One region of the Lachnospira rogosae (ex Hitch et al. 2025) genome, then DNA from elsewhere that is predicted to be linked to it. Evidence: predicted binding sites of a transcription regulator. Region 1 holds the regulator's gene; the other holds the start of a gene.
The links. The regulator NrdR, encoded in region 1, represses ribonucleotide reductase genes. The targets are predictions, from matches to a motif close to CACAANATNTTGTG.
Positions count from the first base shown of each region.

Region 2: the regulator NrdR is predicted to act here: its motif matches at 8,711-8,724, upstream of nrdD (anaerobic ribonucleoside-triphosphate reductase).

Region 1 covers NZ_JBBMER010000002.1:214,617-227,232, forward strand. Annotated here, with positions in the region: gene aroQ (type II 3-dehydroquinate dehydratase) at 111-554, opposite strand; gene WMO14_RS03375 (shikimate kinase) at 557-1,066, opposite strand; gene aroE (shikimate dehydrogenase) at 1,059-1,931, opposite strand; gene WMO14_RS03385 (YqeG family HAD IIIA-type phosphatase) at 2,041-2,562, opposite strand; gene nrdR (transcriptional regulator NrdR) at 2,630-3,079, opposite strand; gene sigG (RNA polymerase sporulation sigma factor SigG) at 3,432-4,208, opposite strand; gene WMO14_RS03400 (zinc metallopeptidase) at 4,348-5,031, opposite strand; gene WMO14_RS03405 (PRC-barrel domain-containing protein) at 5,212-5,466, shown strand; gene WMO14_RS03410 (lactonase family protein) at 5,545-6,594, shown strand; gene trpS (tryptophan--tRNA ligase) at 6,702-7,787, opposite strand; gene pyrB (aspartate carbamoyltransferase) at 7,950-8,870, shown strand; gene WMO14_RS03425 (aspartate carbamoyltransferase regulatory subunit) at 8,887-9,315, shown strand; partial or broken gene WMO14_RS12930 (transposase) at 9,523-9,803, opposite strand; gene WMO14_RS03435 (alanine/glycine:cation symporter family protein) at 10,058-11,446, shown strand; gene WMO14_RS03440 (hypothetical protein) at 11,443-11,778, shown strand; gene WMO14_RS03445 (DUF4012 domain-containing protein) at 11,900-12,616, opposite strand, start outside.
Region 2 covers NZ_JBBMER010000002.1:411,185-423,800, reverse strand. Annotated here, with positions in the region: gene WMO14_RS04240 (DegV family protein) at 1-840, opposite strand, end outside; gene WMO14_RS04235 (MATE family efflux transporter) at 1,174-2,490, shown strand; gene WMO14_RS04230 (hypothetical protein) at 2,505-2,735, shown strand; gene WMO14_RS04225 (DUF2974 domain-containing protein) at 2,767-3,864, shown strand; gene WMO14_RS04220 (FeoB-associated Cys-rich membrane protein) at 3,902-4,072, shown strand; gene WMO14_RS04215 (4Fe-4S dicluster domain-containing protein) at 4,087-5,259, shown strand; gene WMO14_RS04210 (magnesium transporter CorA family protein) at 5,243-6,184, shown strand; gene WMO14_RS04205 (hypothetical protein) at 6,409-6,570, opposite strand; gene WMO14_RS04200 (GGDEF domain-containing protein) at 6,789-8,627, shown strand; gene nrdD (anaerobic ribonucleoside-triphosphate reductase) at 8,931-11,114, shown strand; gene thiC (phosphomethylpyrimidine synthase ThiC) at 11,172-12,479, opposite strand.

The sequences.
Region 1 (12,616 bases):
GAGCCTGTACACTTTCATCGGTGTACAGGCTCTTTTTATTCTGCCCATTATAAAGAAGAACCTATAGCCAAATCGTGCTATAGGTTCTTCTTTATAATGATTATCCTCTATTAATTACTCTTCGTCATATCTGTTAATGCTTCCATCGCATACAGATAACCTCTAAGTCCAAGTCCTACAACCTGTCCCTGACATACTGGAACTGTAACAGATGTATGTCTGAATTCTTCTCTTGTATGAACATTGGATATATGTACTTCTATCTTCGGTATTGCAGCTATCGAAGCAAGTGCATCTCTTACTGCATAGCTGTAATGTGTAAATGCCCCCGGATTAATTACAATACCATCAACATCATTGTAATAAGCTTCCTGAAGCTTATCTATAATTGCACCCTCATGGTTGCTCTGGAATACCTCAACTTTAACATTAAGTTCCTCTGCTTTCTTGTTAATCATATCAACAAGCGTGTCATAATTATCATTGCCATATATTCCTTTTTCTCTTATTCCAAGGAAATTAATATTAGGTCCGTTAATAACAAGTATCTTCATTGCTAATCCTCCATATTCTTAATGATTGCTGTATACATCTGTTCAAATGACATCTTCTGCGTATCAACTATCATATCAGCCGCATCCAGATATATATCTTCTCTCTGCTCCATAAGGTTATGTATCTTCTCGTGAAGCCCACCGCCCTGTAATAATGGACGTTTGGTGTCCTTGCTCAACCTTTTGCAAAGTTCCTCCTCAGAAGCTTTAAGATATACTACTGTTCCAAGCTTTCTTAAAAGCTCCCTATTGACCTCTCTTAACACAAGTCCGCCACCAACAGATATGACGCAGTTATCAAGAGTATCTGATAACTCTTTTACCGTCTCTGTCTCCATATCCCTGAAAGCTTCCTCTCCCTTCGTTGCAAAGATTTCGCTTATTGTTGTATTCTGCTTTTTCTCGATATACTCATCTGTATCATAGAACTTTCTATTATGTCGTCTTGAAACCCAGCGGCCAAATGTCGTCTTTCCACTTCCCATAAATCCAATAAGTACAATATTATTCAATTCCAAGTTCCTCTTTCATCTTATTATACACTTTATCCGCCTGTTCTTTTGTGACACTTACATCATTCCATAACTCATACGCCGCAACCCCTTGGTATAAAAGCATTTTTAAACCGTTGCAGGCTGGCTTTCCGGCATTTTTACACATTTTCATAAAACGTGTTTCACTAGGATTATATATAATATCAACTCCGACTTTTACCTTCTTATAAAATGCTTCATCATCAATTACAACATCATCCACATTAGGATAAAGTCCAACGCTTGTGGTCTGTATCACAACGTAATCATCAGCTTCCAGCTTATCATACTCACTTATAAGCATAGGCTTTATACATTCTTTACCGAAATAATCATTAACTGCTTTGGCTATATCGTAAGCCTTTTCCTTAGTCCTGTTAAGCATATATATTTCTTTAGCACCGCTCTTTGCACATAAAAATGCTATTGCTCTTGCCGCTCCGCCTGCACCAAGAATTACACAACGGCTGCCTAAAAGCACAACTCCCTCGTCTATAAGTTCTCTTTCAAGTCCCAATATATCTGTATTATAGCCTTTATAGCCCTTATCTGTTCTTACAAGCGTATTAACAGCTCCTATAGCTTTAGCAAGCGGATCAATATCCACAAGTGACTCCATAACAGCCTGCTTGTGTGGAACTGTTACATTAAGTCCTAATATGTTAAGTGCATAAGCTCCCTTTACTGCTGTGACAACATCACCCTTTTCAACCTTGAAGGTTGTATACACCATATTCATATCCATAAGCTGTGCAAGGCTGTTATGTATCACCGGGGAAATTGAATGTCCCACCGGATTACCTATAAGACCGCACACTCTTGTTGTACCATTAATATCTATCATTAAAATCTTACTTCCTTTCTTATGAGCTTATATCTAAAGTACAGATAAATTCATATATTATGAAATCACAATAAATATATATCTTGAAATTATATTAAACCTATATGTATTAGAAACCTGCTTTTCCGCCTTCTCTTTTAATATGCTTCTTATAAAAATGCAGAACTATCCATTCAAGCCTTCTTTTTAGAATTATCTGTATCTCCTCGTGCTTGTCTATCGGCTTTACAAGAACAGACTTAATTCCTGCCCTGTTAGCACCCCACACATCTGTGAACAACTGATCCCCCACAAAATATGTGTCAGACTTATCAGTATTCATATACTCCATAGCTTTAACATAATTCTTAGGAGATGGCTTTCCTGCCTTGCTTACATATAATGAACCAACCTCATCTGCAAGCGGCTTAACCCTGTATTCTTTATTATTGGATATTATGCAGGTATTATATCCCATAGCCTTTAAATCACCGAACAGCTTCTTTGCACGCTCAGTAACCGGTGCTCCGTGTTCAACAAGCGTGTTGTCAACATCAAATATAATTCCCCTGTAACCTTTATCATAAAGTCCCTTATAATCTATATCGTATGCAGAATCTATATACATATCCGGATAAAATCTTTTAAACATCTGTAATTACTACCTTTCTTATCAGCTTTTCTGCTGTTCTTAAGCATTTGTTGCTTTTAAGTATTTACTACTTTTTAAGTATTTTCTTGATTTCGTCCATAAATGTATTAACATCCTTAAACTCCCTGTATACAGAAGCAAATCTTACATATGCAACTTCATCTAAATCCTTTAACTTATCCATAACAATAGAACCTATCGTTGTTGTAGGTATCTCTTTCTCCTCCATATTAAATATCTGTCCCTCAATGTCATCTACCATATCATTAATCTGTTTCATTGATATCGGACGCTTATGGCACGACCTGACTATTCCAGCCACTATCTTTTCCCTGTCATAAGGTTCTCTGTTATTATCTTTCTTCACAACTATAAGAGGAAGTGTCTCTACTTTCTCGTATGTGGTAAAACGCTTTCCACATTCATCACACTGACGGCGTCTTCTTATAGAGCTGTCATCTGTAGGTCTTGAATCTATTACTCTTGTATTCTCTTTTCCGCAATATGGGCACTTCATTCACAAACCTCCCCTAAATACAATAAACTACTAGAATTATAGCCCACTGGTGCTGTTATGTCAAAATATCTATAAAATATTCCATAAACACACTATAGCACTAATTAATAATCAATCTATATTAAAGTCAAAAGCCTTTCTGAACAGGCAAAAAGCCTTTCTGACTGTAAAGACATACAATAATAATACCATATACAATACACATAACATAAAATATCAGGGCTGCCGCACCAAATATAATCTATAATATAAAGACATTATCAACCTGTTATTATCTTCCTATTATAAATTCTACTTTATGCGACAGCCCTTTATTTATTTATTTATTATTTTATTAATACTTGCTATGCTGTTAAGACATATGCTTCTTCATATTCTTAAGAGCACATTTTTCAAGCCTGCTTACCTGTGCCTGTGATATTCCAATCTCTTCGGCTATCTCCATCTGTGTCTTATATTCATAAAAACGCTTTCTTATTATCTGCTGTTCACGCCCGCTTAACTTTGCAAAGGCAGAGTCCAATGCCAGATGTGTAACCCAATTCTCTTCTCCATCTGCTTTATCTTTAATCTGGTCTATGACATATAATGTATCCCCGCCTTCATTAAATACCGGTTCATACAATGAAACAGTTGGGGATACAGCCTCAAGTGCTATAACAATATCCTCCTTAGATGCTCCTATCTCACTTGCAATCTCCGATATTGTCGGTTCCTTCTGCCTGCTCTTTAATAGCTGTTCTTTTGTATAAAGTGCCTTATAAGCCATATCCTTTAATGAACGGCTCACTCTTATTGCACTGTTATCACGAAGATACCTCTTAATCTCCCCAGTAATCATTGGAACTGCATAAGTTGAGAACTGCACGCCCTGCGATACATCAAAATTGTCTATTGATTTTATAAGACCTATACAGCCAATCTGGAATAAATCATCCACATTTTCATTACTGTTAGAAAATCTGCCAACAATGCTTAATACCAGACGGAGATTACCTTTAATAAATCTCTCTCTTGCTGTCTGGTCACCAGCCTTTATCTTTAATAAAAGCTCTTTCTTCTCCTTCGCACTAAGCAGAGGCAGCTCCTGCGTATTAACACCACATATCGTAACTTTTACACCAGCCATTAACCTTTCCTCCTAAAGACATTGCGAACATTTATCTTTAGTGGAAAGGCATACATTTAAGTTCGCTTATATTACAAGCATTACCACATAAATGTACTTTTATACTGTTGTGAACTGGCAATTATATACATATTTAATATTAATCATCTCTTCTTGTAAGAAGAACAAGTCTTAAAAGCTGAAGAATAGATGTAAGAAGTGCCGCTACATATGTTAATGCTGCTGCTGTAAGCACCTTTCTTGCACCGGTAAGTTCACTTGACTCAAGCATATTACGTTCTCTTAAGGTTCTTAATGCTCTTGCGGAAGCATCAAATTCAACCGGGAGAGTAAGAAGCTGGAATACTACAACAAGTGAGAAAAGCACTACTCCAAGCTGCATAAGTCCTGTAGCTCCAAGGAATAAACCTAAAAGAATTATTGGCCATGAAAGAGCTGAACCAATATTAGCTATCGGTATTACAGCTGCTCTTATCTTAATTGGAAAATATTCTTCGTCATACTGCATAGCATGTCCACACTCATGGGCGGCCACGCCTATAGCTGCTACTGATGTTGAATTGTATACAGAATCTGATAATCTAAGAACTCCTTCCTTTGGTGAATAATGGTCTGTAAGATTACCGCTTACTCTCTCAATTCTTACATTAGTAATTCCTGCCGCTCTTAATATTTCCTGTGCTGCCATAGCACCTGTAAGCCCTGAACGGCTGTTATACTTATCATATCTGTTAAATGTCGATTTAACATTCATAGATGCTATAAGACTTATTATTGCACCTATAATAACGAGTATATATGTTGCATCATAGAAATAATACATATATTTTCCTCCATCGAATTATCAATTTTATTATTTAATATGATAGCCTATGCCAATCTGTGTGTCAAACCCATAACACATTTGTTCATTAATATTTCATTATTATACCTGTTATATGCACTTTCCCCTTTAAAAATACATATTTTATATTAAGTATAATTATATAAAATGAGGTGTTGTATGAAGATATTTGAACTAAAAAACAAGCAGGTTATCAACGAAGAGGACTGCTGTATTATAGGCTGTGTTATTGATATTGACTTTGACCCTAAAAATGGCTGTATCAATTCTATAATAATTCCTGGTCCTGGACGGCTTTGCGGCTTCTTTGGACGTGAATTTGTGTATGTCATACCTTTCAGATGTATCAAATCTATTGGGCGTGACATTATCCTTGTCAATGTCTGCCTTGATAAACATAAAGAAAAATGCTAATATATACATATAATTTAGTGAGTACACGGTTATTTAACTTATCTTGACTATACGTTATATTTTGATTGGAGGTTACTTATGAACGATAGATATGTGGCTTATGCAGGTACTTATACCCACGAAAGCAGCAAAGGTATTCATATATATGATATGGACGTTGAAAAGGGACGAATAACTGAAAGATGTGAGGTTACAATTGATAATCCCTCATATATAACATTATCTTCTAATAAGAAGTATTTATACGCAATATGTGATCAGGGTATTTCTTCATTTGCTATTACTGAAGATGGTTCTCTTGAACTTATGAATGTTGCTTCTATCAACGGAATGAGAGGCTGTCATATTTCTGTAACTAAGGATAACCGTTTTCTTGTTATTTCCGGCTATCACGATGGCAAGATTACTGTAATGCATATTAATGCTGATGGTTCTTTAGGCGATATAGCTGATGAGGTATTTCATAAGGGTCTTGGAAGCGTTGCTGAACGTAATTTCAGACCCCATATAAGTCATACCTGCTTTACACCTGATGAAGAACTTTTATGTGTATGTGATCTTGGAATTGACCAGATTAAGCTTTATGAATTCAACCATACAACTGGAAAGCTCAAGCTTTTTGATATTATACGTTCACAGCTTGAATCTGCTCCAAGAAAGATGATATTCTCAGAAGATGGACGATTCGCTTATGTTGTATGTGAATTAAAGAATTATATTAACGTATATTCTTATGATGCTTCTTCTGATAAGAACAGATTTGAGATGATTCAGAATATATTCACTGTAAGACGCGACCATAAGTCTAACAGTGCAGCTTCAGACATATGCCTTACTAATTCAGGCAATAACTTAATCTGCTCTAATGCCGGTGATAACACTGCTACAATATATTCTGTGGACAAGACTACAGGAAAGATAATTACACTTAACTCACTTCCTGTAAGTGGTGATTATCCTAAGTACATATGCCTTTTTCCTGATGACAAGCACCTTTTATCCATGAATAATGAAGGCAACTCAATAACAATATTTACTGTAGACTATACCAAAGGACTTATTGTTATGAATGGCAAAGAACTTAAAATATCACGTCCTAACAATATGGTTATTAAAAAGTTAGATTAATTAATGAAGGCTTGGCCATAAGTCCAGACCAAGCCTTTATCAAAGCAAAAGGCACTGTGCTATATGCATTCTCATCCTGAATACATATATGGCACAGTGCCTTTTTATTATCCGCTGTACTTTTCTGACTGTGCCTTTATAAGCTGAACATCATCAAAGTAATTAATCTTCATAGCAGCCTTAACTTCGCTTAATGTCTGTTCTGCTACCTCATAAGCATTCTTAGTTCCCTGTTTAAGTATCTCGTATACATAAGGAATATCCTTCTCATATTCGTGTCTTCTATTTCTGATTGGCTCTAATTCCTTGTTAAGAACATTTAAAAGGAACTTCTTAACCTTAACATCACCAAGTCCACCTCTCTTATAGTGGTCTTTTAATTCATCAAGGTTATTATACTCTGGTAAGAATAATCCAAAGTCTTCTTCCTTACTGAATGCATCAAGATATGTAAATACAGTATTACCTTCTATCTTACCAGGATCCGATACCTTAATATGATCTGGATCTGTATACATACTCATAACCTTTTTCTTAACATCTTCTTCTGTATCAGAAAGATATATGCAGTTACCAAGCGACTTACTCATCTTAGCTTTGCCATCTGTACCTGGAAGTCTTAAACATACTTTATTATCCGGAAGAAGTATCTGTGGTTCTACCAATGTATCTCCATATACTGAATTGAACTTTCTTACAATCTCTCTTGTCTGTTCAATCATCGGCTCCTGATCCTCACCTGCCGGAACTGTTGTAGCCTTAAATGCTGTTATATCAGCGGCCTGGCTTATTGGATAGCAGAAAAATCCAACCGGTATGCTCGCTTCAAAGTTACGCATCTGGATCTCTGACTTAACTGTTGGGTTTCTCTGAAGTCTTGAAACTGTAACAAGATTCATATAATAAAATGTAAGCTCTGTAAGCTGTGAAATCTGTGACTGAATAAATATATCAGACTTAGCTGGGTCTAAACCGACTGAAAGATAATCAAGTGCAACCTCTATTATGTTCTGGCGTACCTTCTCAGGATTATCAGCATTATCTGTAAGTGCCTGAGCATCTGCTATCATAATAAATATCTTATCGTATTCACCTGAATTCTGTAATTCTACTCTTCTCTTTAATGAACCAACATAATGACCAACATGAAGCTTTCCTGTTGGACGGTCACCTGTTAATATTATCTTAGACATATTGCTCCTCCATTCTTATGCAACGCATCTATGCATATCACAAATATTCATAATTTTATCACATTTTTTTTAAAATAACAATTGAGAATTAATCTAATTAATAGTAATATATATAACAGAGTGCCAAGAGCACAATAATATATACTTGTGGAGGAACAATTAATGAAACATTTACTTAGTCCACTAGACTTAAGTGTCACAGAACTTGAAGATTTACTTAATCTTGCAAGAGACATTTCTAAAGATCCTAAAAAATACAGCCATGTATGTGATGGTAAAAAGTTAGCAACTTTATTTTATGAACCTAGTACAAGAACCCGTCTTAGTTTTGAAGCAGCAATGCTCAATCTTGGAGGGTCTGTATTAGGTTTTTCTTCTGCTAACTCAAGTTCAGCATCAAAGGGCGAAAGCGTGGCTGATACTATACGGGTAATTTCCTGCTATGCAGACATATGTGCTATGCGCCACCCAAAAGAAGGTGCTCCTATGGTTGCAGCAAGCAAGTCTTCTATACCTGTAATCAATGCAGGTGATGGCGGACACCAGCACCCAACACAGACACTTACAGATCTTATGACTATAAGGGAACTCCGCGGTTCTCTTGACAACTTTACAATAGGCCTTTGTGGTGACCTTAAGTTCGGAAGAACTGTTCATTCACTTATCAATTCACTCGTAAGATATAAAAATGTCAAATTCGTGCTTATATCTCCTAAGGAATTAAGAATACCTGATTATATAAGAGATGATGTATTAAAAGCCAACCAGGCTGAATTCATTGAAATGGAAAACCTAGAAGATGCTATGCCTGAGCTTAACATATTATATATGACAAGAGTACAGCGTGAAAGATTCTTCTCAGAAGATGAATACCTCAGAATGAAAGATTTCTATATACTTGATAAGTCAAAAATGGCTCTTGCAAAAGAGGATATGTATGTTCTTCACCCACTTCCTCGTGTTAATGAAATATCAGTAGATATAGATGATGACCCAAGAGCTGCTTACTTTAAACAGGTACAATTCGGTGTATATGTAAGAATGGCTCTTATTATGACACTTCTTGGTCTTAATAACAAGTAAATATAGGAGGGTAATTATGTTAAATGTAGGACAACTTAATGAAGGCTTTGTACTAGACCATATTGAAGCCGGCAAATCAATGATGATATATAATAACCTTGGTCTTGGCGAACTCGACTGTCAGGTTGCTATTATCAAGAATGCAAGAAGCAGTAAAATGGGAAGAAAGGATATTATCAAGATTGAGGGCGGACTTGACCTTGTTGATTTAGATGTATTAGGATTTATCGATCATAATATCACTGTTAATATTATTAAAGACGGACAGATAGTAGATAAGAAATCACTTTCATTACCAAAGCAGATTACTAATGTTATCAAATGTAAGAATCCTAGATGTATTACTTCTATTGAACAGGGTCTTGACCATGTATTTGTTCTTTCTGACCCTGTTAAGCAGGTATACAGATGTAAATACTGTGAAGAGAAATATACTGGTAAATAATATCCCCCAATACAACATTCGTACAGCTTTATTATATAAGCTTGAAGTTCTAATGTAATCTCCTGATTATATAGTAAAAAGGGGATGTGAAAAAACTCGATTGAGTTTTTTCGCATCTCCCTTTTTGTACCTGTTGTGTATAAATGACTGAAATCATGCGCAAAGAAAGCGCACTTCCCCTACCCCATAGAAATTCTTTTTTTGAATCTATGCGGCAGTTCTGTTTCTCATCTTTTTTTCTGATATTTATATAGATTGTGGCCTATCGCCACAAATAAAACTTCCAGTTTGACTGAATGAATACCTCTTCGGACAATTTTCTTGTACCAACGGTCGTTTTTCATAATTCCGAAAGTCAAGTGTTCATAATGACGCTGTTCTTTGGATTTTCGCTTTCCACTTCCGTAAACAAATGTACTTGTATCCAGTTCCCATAAAAGTACTAGCTGCTCAACGATTTCATTCAGATAATCCGGTACATACTTAGTTACCAGTGAACCAATGGTATTTAGATAATGCAAACAATACTTGATGAAATTCCATGTTAAACGATGCTGTAGGCTTCAAACATAGTTGAAAGCTTTAATTATTTAAAGTTTTTGACTTTAAACCCTAAAAGTACTTGCGTTTAAGGGTTAATATGGGCTATACTATTATGGAATTTGTCCGGGAATCAGGCTGTTGTAGATGACGTGAGCAGCATGTATCCCGGATGTTGTGAGTATGGAAGAGGGTTTAAAGTATGATAGTTACTCTGATTGAGAAAGTATATAGTTTTCTGTGGGGAGATCTGGTGCAGATTCCACTGCCGGGCGGCAGCACTCTGGGGATTTCGCTTCTGATTATATTACTGATTCCTACAGGAATTTATTTTACGGTTCGGACGCGTTTTCTGCCGATTCGCCTGTTCCCGGATATGGTGCAGGCACTGGTTGAGAAGAAACAAGAAAAAAACAGTCTGTCTTCATTTCAGACACTGATCGTTTCGACTGCAACCCGTGTCGGTATGGGAAATCTGGTCGGTGTTGTTGCAGCAATTTCGGCAGGTGGAGCCGGTGCGGTTTTCTGGATGTGGGTGACGGCAATTATCGGTTCATCAACAGCTTTTATTGAAGCGACACTGGCACAGCTTTATAAAGAAAAAGATCCGCTGTACGGAGGTTACCGCGGCGGTCCGGCGTATTATATTCATGCATATGTAGAAGAAAAACAGAAGAAAAAGAGAAACAAAGTGATGATTTCTGTGTTGTTTGCAATCTCCGGTCTGATCTGCTGGTGCGGTATCAGTCAAGTGATCAGCAATTCTGTTGTTTCTTCATTTAAAAATGCATTTTCCATTCCGCCGATCTATATGACGGTAGTACTTGTTGCTGTGGCTGCTGTGATAGTGCTTCGTAAAGATGCGACAGTTAAGATCCTGGATATGGTAGTGCCGGTCATGGCGGTATGCTATTTTGCAATCACGATTCTGATCATTGTGATGAATCTTGGAAGTTTGCCGGGTGTTTTTGCAAGAATTTTTGAGGAAGCATTTGGATTCCGACAGGCAGCAGCCGGCGGTTTTGGCGCAGTCCTAATGAATGGAATCAAACGTGGACTGTTTTCGAATGAAGCAGGTTCCGGATCTGCTCCGTGTGCGGCAGCAGCGGCAGAATGTGACCAGCCGGTCAAAGCCGGATTGGTACAGGCGCTCGGGGTATTTGTGGATACGATCGTGATCTGCAGTTGTACAGCATTTATCATGCTGCTTGCGCCGGAAGAAAAAGTTACAGGACTATCCGGAATGGATCTTCTGCAGACAGCAATGGAACATCATCTTGGCCGTTTTGGTGTGATCTTTATTGCGGCGACGCTGTTTTTATTCAGTTTTTCGACGTTTCTGGGCATCCTTTTTTATGCGAGATGCAATGTTGCATATCTTTTCGGAGATAACTGGGCTTCACAGACTGCATACAAAGTACTGGCGCTTGTGATGCTGTTCATCGGCGGCCTTGCAGCATATACATTTGTGTGGGATCTTGGTGATGTTGGAATCGGACTGATGACGATCTTTAATATCATCATTCTTTACCCACAGGGTGAGAAGGCTCTGAAAGAACTGAAAGAATACGAAAAAGAAAAAAGAAAATGAAAAACACAAAGAGAAAGCATTTGAAACTATGTCTGTTGTTATTGTTTATGGTTCTGGGATGTTTTGCGATAACCAATGTCAGGACGACAACGGTGCAGGCATCATCACGGACGTTCAAATCAAATGGCAGAACCTATATGGAAAAGCATAATGACAATACACTTAATACGGTATTGTATCAAAAAGTTTCCGGACGTTACAAACAGGTTGCGAAATCGTCAAGATATCTCATCTACAGATTTTCTTATGGAAAGAAATTGTATTTTTCAAGTGCTGACGATGAAACTTCTGATATACCAGGGGTAATTTTCGAACATTTTTTGGGGATGTGAAAAAACTCAATCGAGTTTTTTCACATCCCCTTTTATTTCATATATACCATATAATCAACAGGCTGTATACACTACAACCTGCCTTCATAACACTTTCTAAAATATTCAATACTTACTTGTTTTATCTGTATGCCTGTAATGTAGGTGTTGTGCGAATCTTAAGTGGTATATCAACGCCTTCTGCTGTTGTTACTGTATACTTTATTACCTGTGGTGAACCTGCTTCTACTACAAGATCAACATTATAACCAACCTCAAGATTATCATACTCATCAGTTGTTATCTTAAGGCCATTATTAGTCTCAAAGTTACCTATAGTACCACCTGCTGGTGCAAATAAATGAACAAATCCTCTTATTCCACCATCGAATCCACCAAGAATATAGCCACCTGCTCTTGTTATATTGCTTCTTTTAATTGTATTAGTTAATGTCACAGTAATATCATAGCTTCTTGTTCCATCTGCATTAATAACAGGCTCACTCATCTCTGTATCAATATTTAAGAACCAGCCTAATTTACAAGGCTCATATAAGCTAAAGAACACTCCTGCTTCTGGATTAGCCGGGTCATCATTAAGATTTCCTGAACAGCCTGCATCCTTAGCATACTGCTCTTCCTGCTCATCTACGAACCAGAGCATAATTGTGTTCTCTTCAACACCTTCATTAAACATATCTACATATTCATTAATTCTCTTAAAATCAAAGCCTGATACCAATACTGCCATTGCCTGCTTGGCTGTCTCTGCAAAAAGACCATCAACATATTCATTAGCTTCATTATAATCAACATTAGTGCCTCTGTCGCTAAGATATTTATAATAAAGCTCATACTG
Region 2 (12,616 bases), 200 kb from region 1:
TCCAATATGTGTTCCGATTGTAGCTCCTACTTTTATTCTGGCCGGAACAGGAATCTTATTTTCCCATAAAGAGCTGCTGTCCTTAATGTATTTGTCGATAAGTTCTGTTGAACAGCCGGTGTAGCCAAGAAGGACAGGCATAGAATAATCAATTCCACCGTAGGTGTTGACCTGTTCAATTAAGAAGTTGTTGCCCTGCTTTGAGCCGCGGGCTTTACCTAATATGGCAACTTCACCATTATCAATTGCGATTACAGGTTTTATTTTTAATACATTTCCTAAGAAAGCGGCACTGCTTGATATTCTGCCACCTTTTTTAAGATATTCCAGAGTATCAAGAAGTGCTACAAGACGTATGCGTTTTTTGGCGGAGTTTAACTCATCAGCGATTGCTGTGGCTGACAATCCATCATTAATAAGTTTTAAAGCATATTCAATTAGAATCTGTTCGCCTACAGTTACATTTTCGCTGTCTATAATATATATTTTCCCCTGGCTGCCGGCGTGTTCGCTTTCATAATCCCCGGCGGCTATGCAGGCACTCTGGTAAGTTCCCGATAATTTAGAAGAAAGAGTTATCACTATAACGGCATCAGAATGGGTGAGTGCAGTTTCATAGGCAGAGGTAAATGCGAAAGGACTTACCTGGCTTGTCTTAGGGAGAGTGTCGCTTTCGATGAGTTTCATATAGAACTCATCTGCTGAGAGTGTGACACCATCTTCGAATTGTTCATCTCCAAATGATATAGTCATAGGAAGAACTGTGACCTGATTGTGTAAATTTCCTGGCATATCCGATGCTGAATCTGTTATAATTGTTATCTTAGAAGCTGAATTCATAAATAATCCTCATTTCTGCGTACCATTGCTGACAGGCAGGTGCTGGTACGCAAAGCTACAAGCCTGAAAATAGTATTGCAATATGGTCTGTAAATATACAGCTAAGATACATTTTCCAATTAAATCATAATAATATTATCAAATATTTTTATAATCAAAATATAACAAACGGGATTATATAACATATTACTTTGTATGTCAAACTATAATTGATTTTCTGGTTGAATTACTGTATATTAATATTGTTGTTTATGCAGCATATAAGTGTATTGAAATAACTGGAATATTCTGGTTAAGATATGGTATATGCTTACGGAAAGATGAGGAATATTAATGGACATAAGGAAGAAATTTGCTAAATATGTGTCACAGAACATATTCGGTATGCTTGGAATATCGTGTTATGTTGTTGCAGACACATTTTTTATATCTAAATTCGCAGGGGCAGACGGAATTACAGTTCTTAATCTTGTACTTCCTGTATTTAATGTTATATTTGCTGTTGGCTCAATGATAGGTGTTGGTTCGGCGATAAGATTTAAGATATTAAGAGCCAAGAATAATGAGAGGGCAGATGATTATTTTTCAAATGCAATAATGTGTGCGTGCCTGTTAAGCATAGTATTTATACTTGTGGGACTGTTTGCACCAGATAGGCTTTTAAGGCTTATGGGTGCAGATGATACAATTACGGCACTTGGAACCTGCTATACAAGGACATTTCTTATGTTTACTCCATTTTTTATGTGTAATTACATTGTAAGTGCATATGTAAGAAATGATAATGATCCCTCAAGGGCGATGATTGCGACACTTTGTGGAAGTCTTTTTAATATAGTGTTTGATTATATATTTATGTTTCCAATGAAGCTTGGGCTGTTAGGTGCTGCGATGGCTACTGCAGCTTCACCTGTATGCAGTATATTGGTGTGCCTGACACATTTTTTTGGTAAGAATAATACGGTTGTGTTTAAATGGCACTTTCCGTCTTTAAAAATGCTCTGGGAGTCGTGTATGCTTGGAACAGCCGCATTTATTGGTGAGATAGCATCGGCGGTTACTACAACTGTATTTAATATGCTGTTACTGTCAATCACAGGAAATATCGGTATTGCAGCATATGGAGTTGTTGCTAATTATGCTTATATTGGAACAGCTATATTTAATGGTATTGCCCAGGGAACACAGCCGCTTATTAGTGAATGTTACGGCAGGGGTGACAGAAAAGATGCTGAAAGGCTGTACAGAATGAGTGCTGCTACAGCGGTTGCACTTTTTGCAGTAATATATATAATTGTATTTAGATTTACAGACCAGCTTGTTGCACTGTTTAACAGTGAGGGTGTTGAGACACTTGCTGTATATGCACATAGCGGAATGATAATATATTTTGCAGGATTTTTATTTGCAGGATTTAATATAGTATCTGCCGGATATTTTAGTGCAGTGGAGTGTGCTAAAGAATCATTTGTGGTATCATTATTAAGAGGAATTGTGCTTATGCTTATTATGTCAATCAGCCTTTCAAAGCTGTTTGGAATGACAGGAGTATGGAGCAGTTTTCCAGCAACAGAATTAATAACGGCAGTTGTATGCGTAGTATTTCTTATACTAAAGAATAACAGAATGCGAAATCATAATAATATATAGTCGGAGGATATGATATGGTTAATCCAGCATCAATTATGAAAATAATGAACTTAAAGAATAAATTTGCCGCAAACCATCCAAAGTTTGTGTCATTTATTAATTACTGCCTCAATGGTGGAATTCAGGAGGGAACAGTTATAGAGATAACTGTGACAAAGCCAGGAGAACAGCCGGTAACTTCTAATATGAAGGTTATGCAGTCTGATATAGATATTGTTAATGAACTTAAGACTTTATCCAAATAAGGTTTATTAAGCATTTGCTGGGGGTGTATATATGGGAAATATAATGGATTATCTTGACTGGCGTGGGGATATAACATTTGAACAGTCACCTTTTAATGAGGTTGATAATGTTATTCTTGCACAGCTTGCATACGTTAATTTCAGGGATATTATACCATCACCTGAGGAGAAGAGAAGCATTACATTAAAAGAAGCATCGCAGATGTTTTTTGATATGTATACAGAAAATGAACTAAAGCAGGATAAATCATTTATTAGTGAAGCTCCATTTCTTATGAAAAAAGCGGCAGCTTCCAAAAGATTTGGAAATCTGATTTTATCTAATTATGTAGATACAGTAGATGAAACCTTGGAAAAGCAGTTCGGGGCATTTCACATAAGAATAAGCCCTAAGCATACTTATGTTGTATTCAGGGGTACAGATGATACACTTGTCGGCTGGAAAGAGGATTTTAATATGAGCTTTATTATGCCTGTTCCGTCACAGGAGGCGGCGGTAGAGTATATTAATAGTACATGCCAGTACATAAGAGGAAGGCTTTATATAGGCGGACATTCCAAGGGTGGCAATCTTGCTATATATTCGGCTGTAAAATGCAGTGAGAGAGTAAGAAAAAAGATAGATTGTGTATACAATAATGATGGCCCTGGATTTGATGTGAATATGATAAAAAGTGCGAAATATCAGGCGATGTTACCGCTTATCAAAAGCATAGTCCCAGAGAATTCGATAGTAGGAATGTTACTTGAACACGATGAGGATTATATTATTGTTAAGAGTTCACAGAGCGGGCTTATGCAGCATGATGCAATGTCGTGGCAGGTGCTTGGTGCTTTTCTTGTAAAGGCTAAGAAATTAAGTGCACAGAGCAGAAGGCTTAATAAGGCATTAAGCAGCTGGATTAACAGCGTTGATAATGAACGCAGGGAGGAGTTCGTTGAAACTTTATTCGGACTTTTATATGCCAGCGGTGCTAAGAATTTGTCAGATGTGTCAGCAGACAGATTAAGAAGCACAAGGGAGGTTATACGTCAGTATGCCGGACTTGATAAGGACAGCAGAACACTTATTAAGAATATGCTTTTGTCGCTTACTGATAAGATAAGCAAGGCAAGATTTGAGAAATGATATTATAGAAATATTATAGAAGAAATGGAGATTAGATATGTCAGGAATTATTAATATTATACTTGGTGCAGTTGTACTATTTGTTGTAGTTGTATTGTTCCTGTGGGTTTCATCTAAGCACAAAGAGAGCGGACTTGGAGATACCTGTAGCGGCAATTGTTCTTCGTGCAGTGCCCATTGTTCAACTGGTTCTAAAGATAAGAAGTAAGAAAGAGAATAAATATGACTAATGAATTCAGGAAAAAGGCTGTCGAACTTGGAAAGCTAATGAATAGCAAGTCTAAATTATCTGTACCGCTTGTAAAATGTATTATTGAGTGTTTTGAGATTGTATTTGATGAGCAGGATATAGATTATATGCTTCTTATGAAGGACGGATATTACAGCAGGGATGAGCTTAAAGAATTGTGGCAGCTTGACGGTGAGGCATTTGAGAAAGTATTTACAAGCATAAGGGACAAAGGCGGAATATGGGAGAGCAGGCAGGAAGGTGTCTATGATATAACGCCGATATTTCCGGGCTGGGTTGAGCTGTATGCCTCTGGACCGCTTAATGATAAGAGAAGACGGCTTCTTATTAAGTTTGCAGAATTTGAGGAACTTCTTATAAAGCTTAATATAGCACCTGTAAGAATGTATATGAACCGTGTCAATGAGCGCAATATGCAAAGAGAGCAGGGAAGAATGTCAACGCTTATACCTGACCCTGCCAATAATCTGAGTGCTAAAAAGAGAATTATTAAGATTAATAAAAATGTAGATGCTGTGCAGGCTGTGTATACAGAGGGTGAGGTTATGGATATTCTTAACAGGAATAAGGAACATATTGCTGTTATGAACTGTTTCTGCCGCACCAAAAAGATGCTTGAGAATGGAAAATGTGACTATGATATGCCGATTGAGTCGTGTATGGCGGTTGGAAGAATGGCTGTACAGCTTGAAAAAGCTGGCGTTGCAAGACACATTTCCATAGATGAAGCCAGAAAGCTTATAGACACGCTTGAGAAAAAAGGCTGTATACATACATTATATCACTATGGCACATACTCTGGTAATGAAGAGATTGTGCTGTGCAACTGTTGTATAGACTGCTGTTTCTTATATGGAAGCTTCAGGGAGGGTGCTTTATCGCAGCTTATGATTAAGGCATTTTACAGACCACAGATAGTTGATAACGCGAAATGTACAGGCTGTAACAGGTGCGCCTGTTTCTGTCCGACCAATGCAACGTGGTATGATAAAGAGCGCGCAGAGCTTGTATATGATATAGACAGGTGCATAGGCTGTGGACAGTGTGTAACGCAGTGTCCGTCAGGTTACAGAAGTATGGTTAAAGATGAGAGAAACATTTTCGTAAAGACCAGAAAGAAGGTGGATTATGGTAGAAATCTATAAGACAGATAATAAGGTACTGCAAAAGCTTGATAATATAGAAGAAGGCTGCTGGGTTAATATGATTGACCCGACAAGCAGTGAATTATCCCTTGTATCAGGCTATTTTGAGATAGACTTAGCTGACCTTGCGACAGCACTTGATGAGGAAGAAAGTTCACGAATAAGTCTTGAAGACGGTTATACACTTATTCTTGTGGATATACCAACACCTGAGGTACGACACGAGAAAAAGATGTATACAACAATACCATTAGGTATCATATTAAAGAATGATGCAATAATAACGATATGCAGGGAAGATACACCCGTGCTTAACTATTTTGTGCGCAATAAGTTAAAAGAGTTCAGTACTAAGAAGAAAATGCGTTTTATATATGAAATGATGTTCCGCTCGGCTATGCTTTATCAGGCTTACTTACGTGGGATTGATAAGAAAAGAACTGAGATAGAAGAAAGAGTTGGCGATGATACACACGATACAGATATTATCGAGCTTCACGAATTAGAATCGACACTTGTATACTTTGCTACATCTTTAAGGGCGAACAGCATTGTGCTTGAAAGATTGAGACGATACAAAAGACTTGAACAGTATCCGGAGGATATGGAACTGCTTGAAGATGTAACAGTCGAATACCAGCAGGCTATCGAGATGACGTCTATATACAGGGATATTATAGATGGTACAAGAGAGCTGTTGTCATCGGTTATTAATAACAGGCTTAATAATGTAATGAAAATTCTTACATCAATCACTATAGTTATGGCTATACCTACAATAATATCGGGAATATATGGAATGAATGTTGCCGGTGAGTGGATGCCTTTATCAGCAACCAGGTATGGATTTTATATAATTGTTGTAATAATATTTATTATATGTGTGTTTGTATTGTGGTTCCTTAAGAAGAAGAAAATGCTTTAAGGTGTTTAAGAAGATTTATTATATATAAAAAATATAATATACAATGGTAAAATTATATAATTTGTTTAATAAAAGCTGTGGAACAGTAATTATCTTTAAAAGTAGTCTTTATCCCGAAGTAGTCTTTATCCAAGAGTAATCTTTGCTTAAAAATAATCTTTTAAAGATAATGCTTGTCCACAGCTTTATAATTGCTAGTAATATTTGTTATTATACTTATATGCTTACTTGTAAACTTCCTGCCAGCGTGACACCATCTCCTCAGCTTCTGTCTTAGATGATACTTTTGTTACAATGACCCCGTCAAGATAAATCTCATATACCGGAAACTTCTTAGGACTGTCTCCGTGATACACCTCTACTCTGCTGAATTTCACACGCTCCATAATAAAAAACCTCCACATATTAAATTAATAATATATAATTGTTAAAACAAATTAACAATATGTTGTATTGTATCACATACATATTTAAAATAAAATACAAGATTTGCCATTGGTACTAAAGTACCAAAAAACAAATAAAATTGTTGCATATTTGTGCATTATAAATTATAATAATCGCAGGGTTATTTCGACAATTGAATTAAGGAGAAGGTTTAGATATGTATTCACAACAGAATGTTGGAATCGGGGATGACTATGTGACAGCACATAGACTGGACCGCCGGCTTGCGGTCATAGACAGATTTTATCTTACTAATGTAACGAACCGTGCCTTTAATGACTATTTTGGAAATACGTCATATGGCTGTCTTACGGAGTTCGTACATCCAGATGATAAAGAAAAGTTAATAGAGCTTATTGATTCGTTTGATGGAAGTCCTGTGGGTAAATGCTTTTTATTCAGGGACTATAAGGGGGAGTACAGACAGAATCTTATTAAGCTTTTGTCATTTGAGAATAATGATGCTCTGCGTAATATTGATATAGAGATGATCGATATAGATAGTGTTGTAGAGACTAATCGCAGGATATGTGACGATATCGCAATGGAAAGAGTAGTTATGGGACTCACAGGCGAGTATGTATTTGCGTATTCTGAGAAGACTGGGGATATTAAGATTGTAAGATATGAAGGCATTTCAAGAGAAGTAATAACTAGAATGCCTATTGATGAATGGGAAGCATATATGCTTGATGGCAGAATTCTTGAAGAGGACGTTGTTGAACTGAATAATCTGATAAGGTATATAAAGCTGTATACATCAGAGTTCAGTGTCAAGCTTACAACTAATATGAGAACATTTGGCAAAGCTATGGAAAAGGTTAAGTTCGTAGGAGCTGTATATACTAAGTATACAGGTGAGAATATGGTTATTGGAAGGATTATTCTTGCTGACGGAACTAACAGTATGGGTAATATTGTTGAGATTGCCGATGAACTTACTATGGATTCGCTTACCAAGGTGTATAATAAGAAGACTATAACAGAGTATGCACAGAAGCTTGTTAAGAAAGAGAAGATTAACAGGGTAAGCATAGTTATACTTGATGTTGATTATTTCAAGCAGGTTAATGACAGATATGGACATCTCTATGGAGATAAAGTACTTACAAGAGTAGCCAAGAAGCTTAAAGAGGTTGTTGGTGAAGATGGTGTTGTCGGACGTATAGGCGGAGATGAATTTATGATCGTCTTAAATGGAATTAATGACGATTATTCATTAAGAGGAATATTAAGAGCTATACGAACACAGGTTAAGTGGGAATTCAAGAATGATTATGAAAATTTTCAGGTCACGACATCAATAGGTGTTGCATTCAGTCCTAATAATGGACACGAATATGAAGAATTGTTTAAAAAGGCTGATTTCTGTCTTTATGTAGCAAAGGAAAAGGGCAGGGACAGGTATGTATTTTTCAGGGATGAGATACATAAAGAGTCTTATGAGAATTCTCTTAACCAGAAGGATAAGATATTTAATGACGGCAGGGAGATGCGCGAATTAAGATATCTTACAGACATTATGTTACAGTTTAACACAGACAGAAAGGGTGCTGTAAGCAATATGTTTGAACATATGATTCAGACTTACAAGGTGGACAGCATAAGCATTTATAAAGGTAAGGCTTTAAAGAGGTGTTTGACATTTGGACAGCAGCTTGAGGATGCGGAGTATCTGCCATATGTTAATACAGATGGCTTTAATAAGCTTATGGGAGATAAGAATTATATATCAGCCGATTTCGTCAACAGAAATCTGGATGTAGCTCCTGAATTTGTTGAGGAGATGAAGAAGCGGCATATATGTTCAACAATCCAGTGCTTTATTGGTGGCAGGGATGATATAAAAGGTGTTCTTACAATAGATAAGACCAAAGAAGCTTCACAGTGGGCAGAATATGAGATAGAGTGTGCTGTGATAACATCAACTTTATTGTATACAATAATAAGTGATGAAGAGCAGGATTATGTTGCAGCGATGAATATTACTGATTAAAAACAGCCCCTAATTACTATTGGCATAAGTAATTAGGGGAATTTTATATATTGCAGTATATTGTATTTATATTGTATTAAATCCACAACATATTGTGTTTGTATTGACTTGAAGATATATGTGATGTAAAATTTAAACTGCGCTATACAAGAGAACTCTTGTGTAGCGCATTATATACGATTAGGGTAGATAAAGCCCCAATATGATATATTTTATTATTAATAAATATTACGCGTAATTTTATTTGTATACTAAATGTGAATAGAAATTTATTGTCAGGTAAAAAGGGAGGGTTTACTAATTATGAAGATAATCAAACGTAGTGGATCAGAAGTTACATTTGATATTAGTAAAATAATGGCAGCAGTTGCAAAGGCAAATAAGGAGGTTGTACATAGCGAAAGACTTTCTGATGAGCAGATTGAAACAATATCTGATAATGTCGAGAGCATCTGCCAGGAGATGAACAGATCACTTAATGTTGAAGAAATTCAGGATCTTGTTGAGAACCAGATTATGAATATGAGGGCATTTGCAGTAGCCAGAAAGTATATCACATACAGATATAAGAGAGCTCTTGTAAGAAAGTCTAACTCAACAGATGAGCAGATATTAAGTCTTTTAGAGTGCAATAATGAGGAAGTAAAGCAGGAGAATTCCAATAAGAATCCTACTGTTAATAGTGTACAGAGAGATTATATGGCAGGAGAGGTAAGCAAGGATATTACTAAAAGATTTCTTCTTCCAGCAGATATTGTAGATGCACACGAGCAGGGACTTATACATTTTCATGATGCAGATTATTTCGCACAGCATATGCACAACTGCTGTCTTGTAAACCTTGAAGATATGCTCCAGAACGGAACGGTTATAAGCGAAACAATGATTGAGAAGCCACACAGCTTTTCTACAGCCTGTAATATAGCTACACAGGCTATTGCACAGATTGCCAGCTCACAGTATGGCGGACAGAGCATTTCATTAGCACACCTTGCTCCATTTGTCCAGATAAGCAGGGAAAAGTTCATTAAGCAGGTTGCAGAGGAATTCAAGGCAACTGGAATTGATGCAGGAGAAGATAAGATTAAGGAAGTTGCAGAATTAAGAGTAAGAGATGAAATTAAACGTGGTGTACAGATGATTCAGTATCAGGTAATAACACTTATGACAACTAATGGACAGGCTCCATTTGTTACTGTATTTATGTATCTTGATGAGGTTCCGGAAGGACAGACAAGAGAAGACCTTGCCCTTGTAATAGAGGAAGTTCTTAAGCAGAGAATACAGGGTGTTAAGAACGAAAAGGGTGTATGGATTACACCAGCGTTTCCTAAGCTTATATATGTGCTAGAGGAAGATAATATAAGAGAAGATTCAAAGTATTGGAACCTTACACAGCTTGCCGCTAAATGTACAGCTAAGAGAATGGTTCCAGATTATATATCAGAAAAGATTATGAAGAAGCTTAAGGTTGATAAGTTTGGAGAAGGACATTGCTTCCCTTGTATGGGCTGTCGTTCTTTCCTGACACCTTATAATGACCCAGAGAATGATAATAAGCCTAAATATTATGGACGTTTTAATCAGGGTGTAGTTACACTTAATCTTGTAGATGTAGCATGTTCATCAGGTAAGGATATGGATAAATTCTGGAAAATCCTTGATGAAAGACTTGAGCTTTGTAAGAGAGCACTTATGTGCAGACATTATAGATTAAAAGGTACTCCATCAGATGTTGCACCAATTCTCTGGCAGAATGGTGCACTTGCAAGACTTAAGAAGGGCGAAACCATTGATAAGCTTCTTTACGGCGGATATTCTACTATTTCTTTAGGGTATGCTGGTCTGTGTGAATGTACTTACTATATGAAGGGTGTTACACATACGGATCCTAATGGTACAGAATTTGCATTAAAGCTTATGACATATTTAAGAGATACCTGTAACCGCTGGGCCAAGGAGACTAATATAGATTTCAGTCTTTACGGAACACCGCTTGAATCAACAACTTATAAGTTTGCTAAGAATCTTCAGAAAAGATTTGGCAAGATAAAAGGTGTTACGGATAAGAATTATATAACTAATAGTTACCATGTTCACGTAACAGAGAATATCAACGCATTTGACAAGCTGAAGTTCGAGGCTCAGTTCCAGGAGCTTTCACCAGGTGGTGCAATAAGCTATGTAGAAGTTCCAGATATGAATGATAATATACCAGCAGTTCTTTCTGTTATGCAGTTCATATATGACAATATTATGTATGCAGAGCTTAATACAAAAAGCGATTATTGTCAGGTATGCGGTTATACAGGACAGATACAGATTATAAACGATGATGATGGAAAGCTTATATGGGAATGCCCTAATTGTGGCAACCGTAATCAGGATAAGATGAATGTTGCAAGAAGAACATGCGGTTATATTGGAACACAGTTCTGGAATCAGGGACGTACACAGGAGATTAAGGAAAGAGTGCTTCATCTTTAATATTTAACAGTATATTAAAAGCCAGCCGGAATAATATCCGGCTGGCTTTTTGGTGTATTATTCATCAAATATACTAACGATTTCACCGTCCATAATTTTATTCATATTCTTAACGGCACAGAAATTACCGCACATAGAGCAGGTATCTTCTTTTTCTGGCTTGGCTTCCTGTCTGTAGCGTCTTGCTTTTTCTGGGTCTATGGCAGCATCAAATTGTGCATCCCAGTCAAGTACACGTCTTGCTTTATCCATCTTTAAATCCCAGTCGATTGCACCGGGAACACCTTTTGCAATATCAGCAGCGTGAGCTGCAATTCTTGCTGCAATAATTCCTTCTTTAACATCATTTAAGTCAGGAAGACGAAGATGTTCAGCAGGAGTTACATAGCAGAGGAAAGAAGCACCATATGTAGCAGCGATAGCACCACCGATAGCAGAAGTTATATGGTCATAGCCAGGTGCAATATCTGTAACAAGAGGTCCAAGTACATAGAAAGGAGCACCCTTGCATATGGTTTTTTGGATTTCCATATTAGCCTGAATCTGGTTGATTGGCATATGTCCAGGCCCTTCAATCATAACCTGAACGTCCTTTTCCCAAGCACGTCTTGTAAGTTCACCTAGAGTAACAAGCTCCTCAATCTGTGATATATCAGAGGCATCCATAATACAGCCAGGCCTGCAGGCATCACCAAGACTCATAGTAACGTCATATTCGCGGCATATATCAAGTACTTCGTCATAGTATTCAAAAAATGGATTTTCATTGCCTGTCATTTCCATCCACGCATAGATGATTGAACCGCCTCTTGATACAATGTTCATAAGACGTTTGTCGGCTCTGAATTTCTTAGCTGTAGCTTTGTTAATTCCACAATGGATAGTCATAAAGTCAACACCATCTTCAGCGTGCATTCTTACAATATCAAGCCATTCCTTAGCAGTAATTTCCTTAAGAGCCTTGTGATAATATACAACGGCATCATATATTGGAACAGTACCGATGATTGCTGGACATTCAGTAGTAAGCTTTCTTCTGAACTTCTGTGTGTCCCCAAATGAACTTAAATCCATTATGGCCTCAGCACCCATTTTTACTGCATTATTTACCTTATCAAGTTCCATATCAAGGTCAACACAGTCTCTTGAAGTACCAAGATTGACGTTAATTTTAGTACGAAGCATAGAGCCTATTCCGTTAGGGTCAAGGCATTTGTGATTTTTGTTAGCTGGTATAATAACCTGTCCACAGGCTACGAGTTTTACAAGTTCATTAATATCCATGTGTTCTTTAGCTGCAACACATTCCATTTCTTTAGTGATAATGCCTTTTCTGGCGGCATCCATCTGTGTTGTGTATTCCATAAGTATCCTCCATTTCCACACATAATACAAAATAAAAATTCATAATAAGTATTGGTGCTTTCGTGTAATGTATTAATTAGGGAACTGACTGGAAGAATTAGGAAGATGAATATTTATACAGATTAAAAAATAGAACG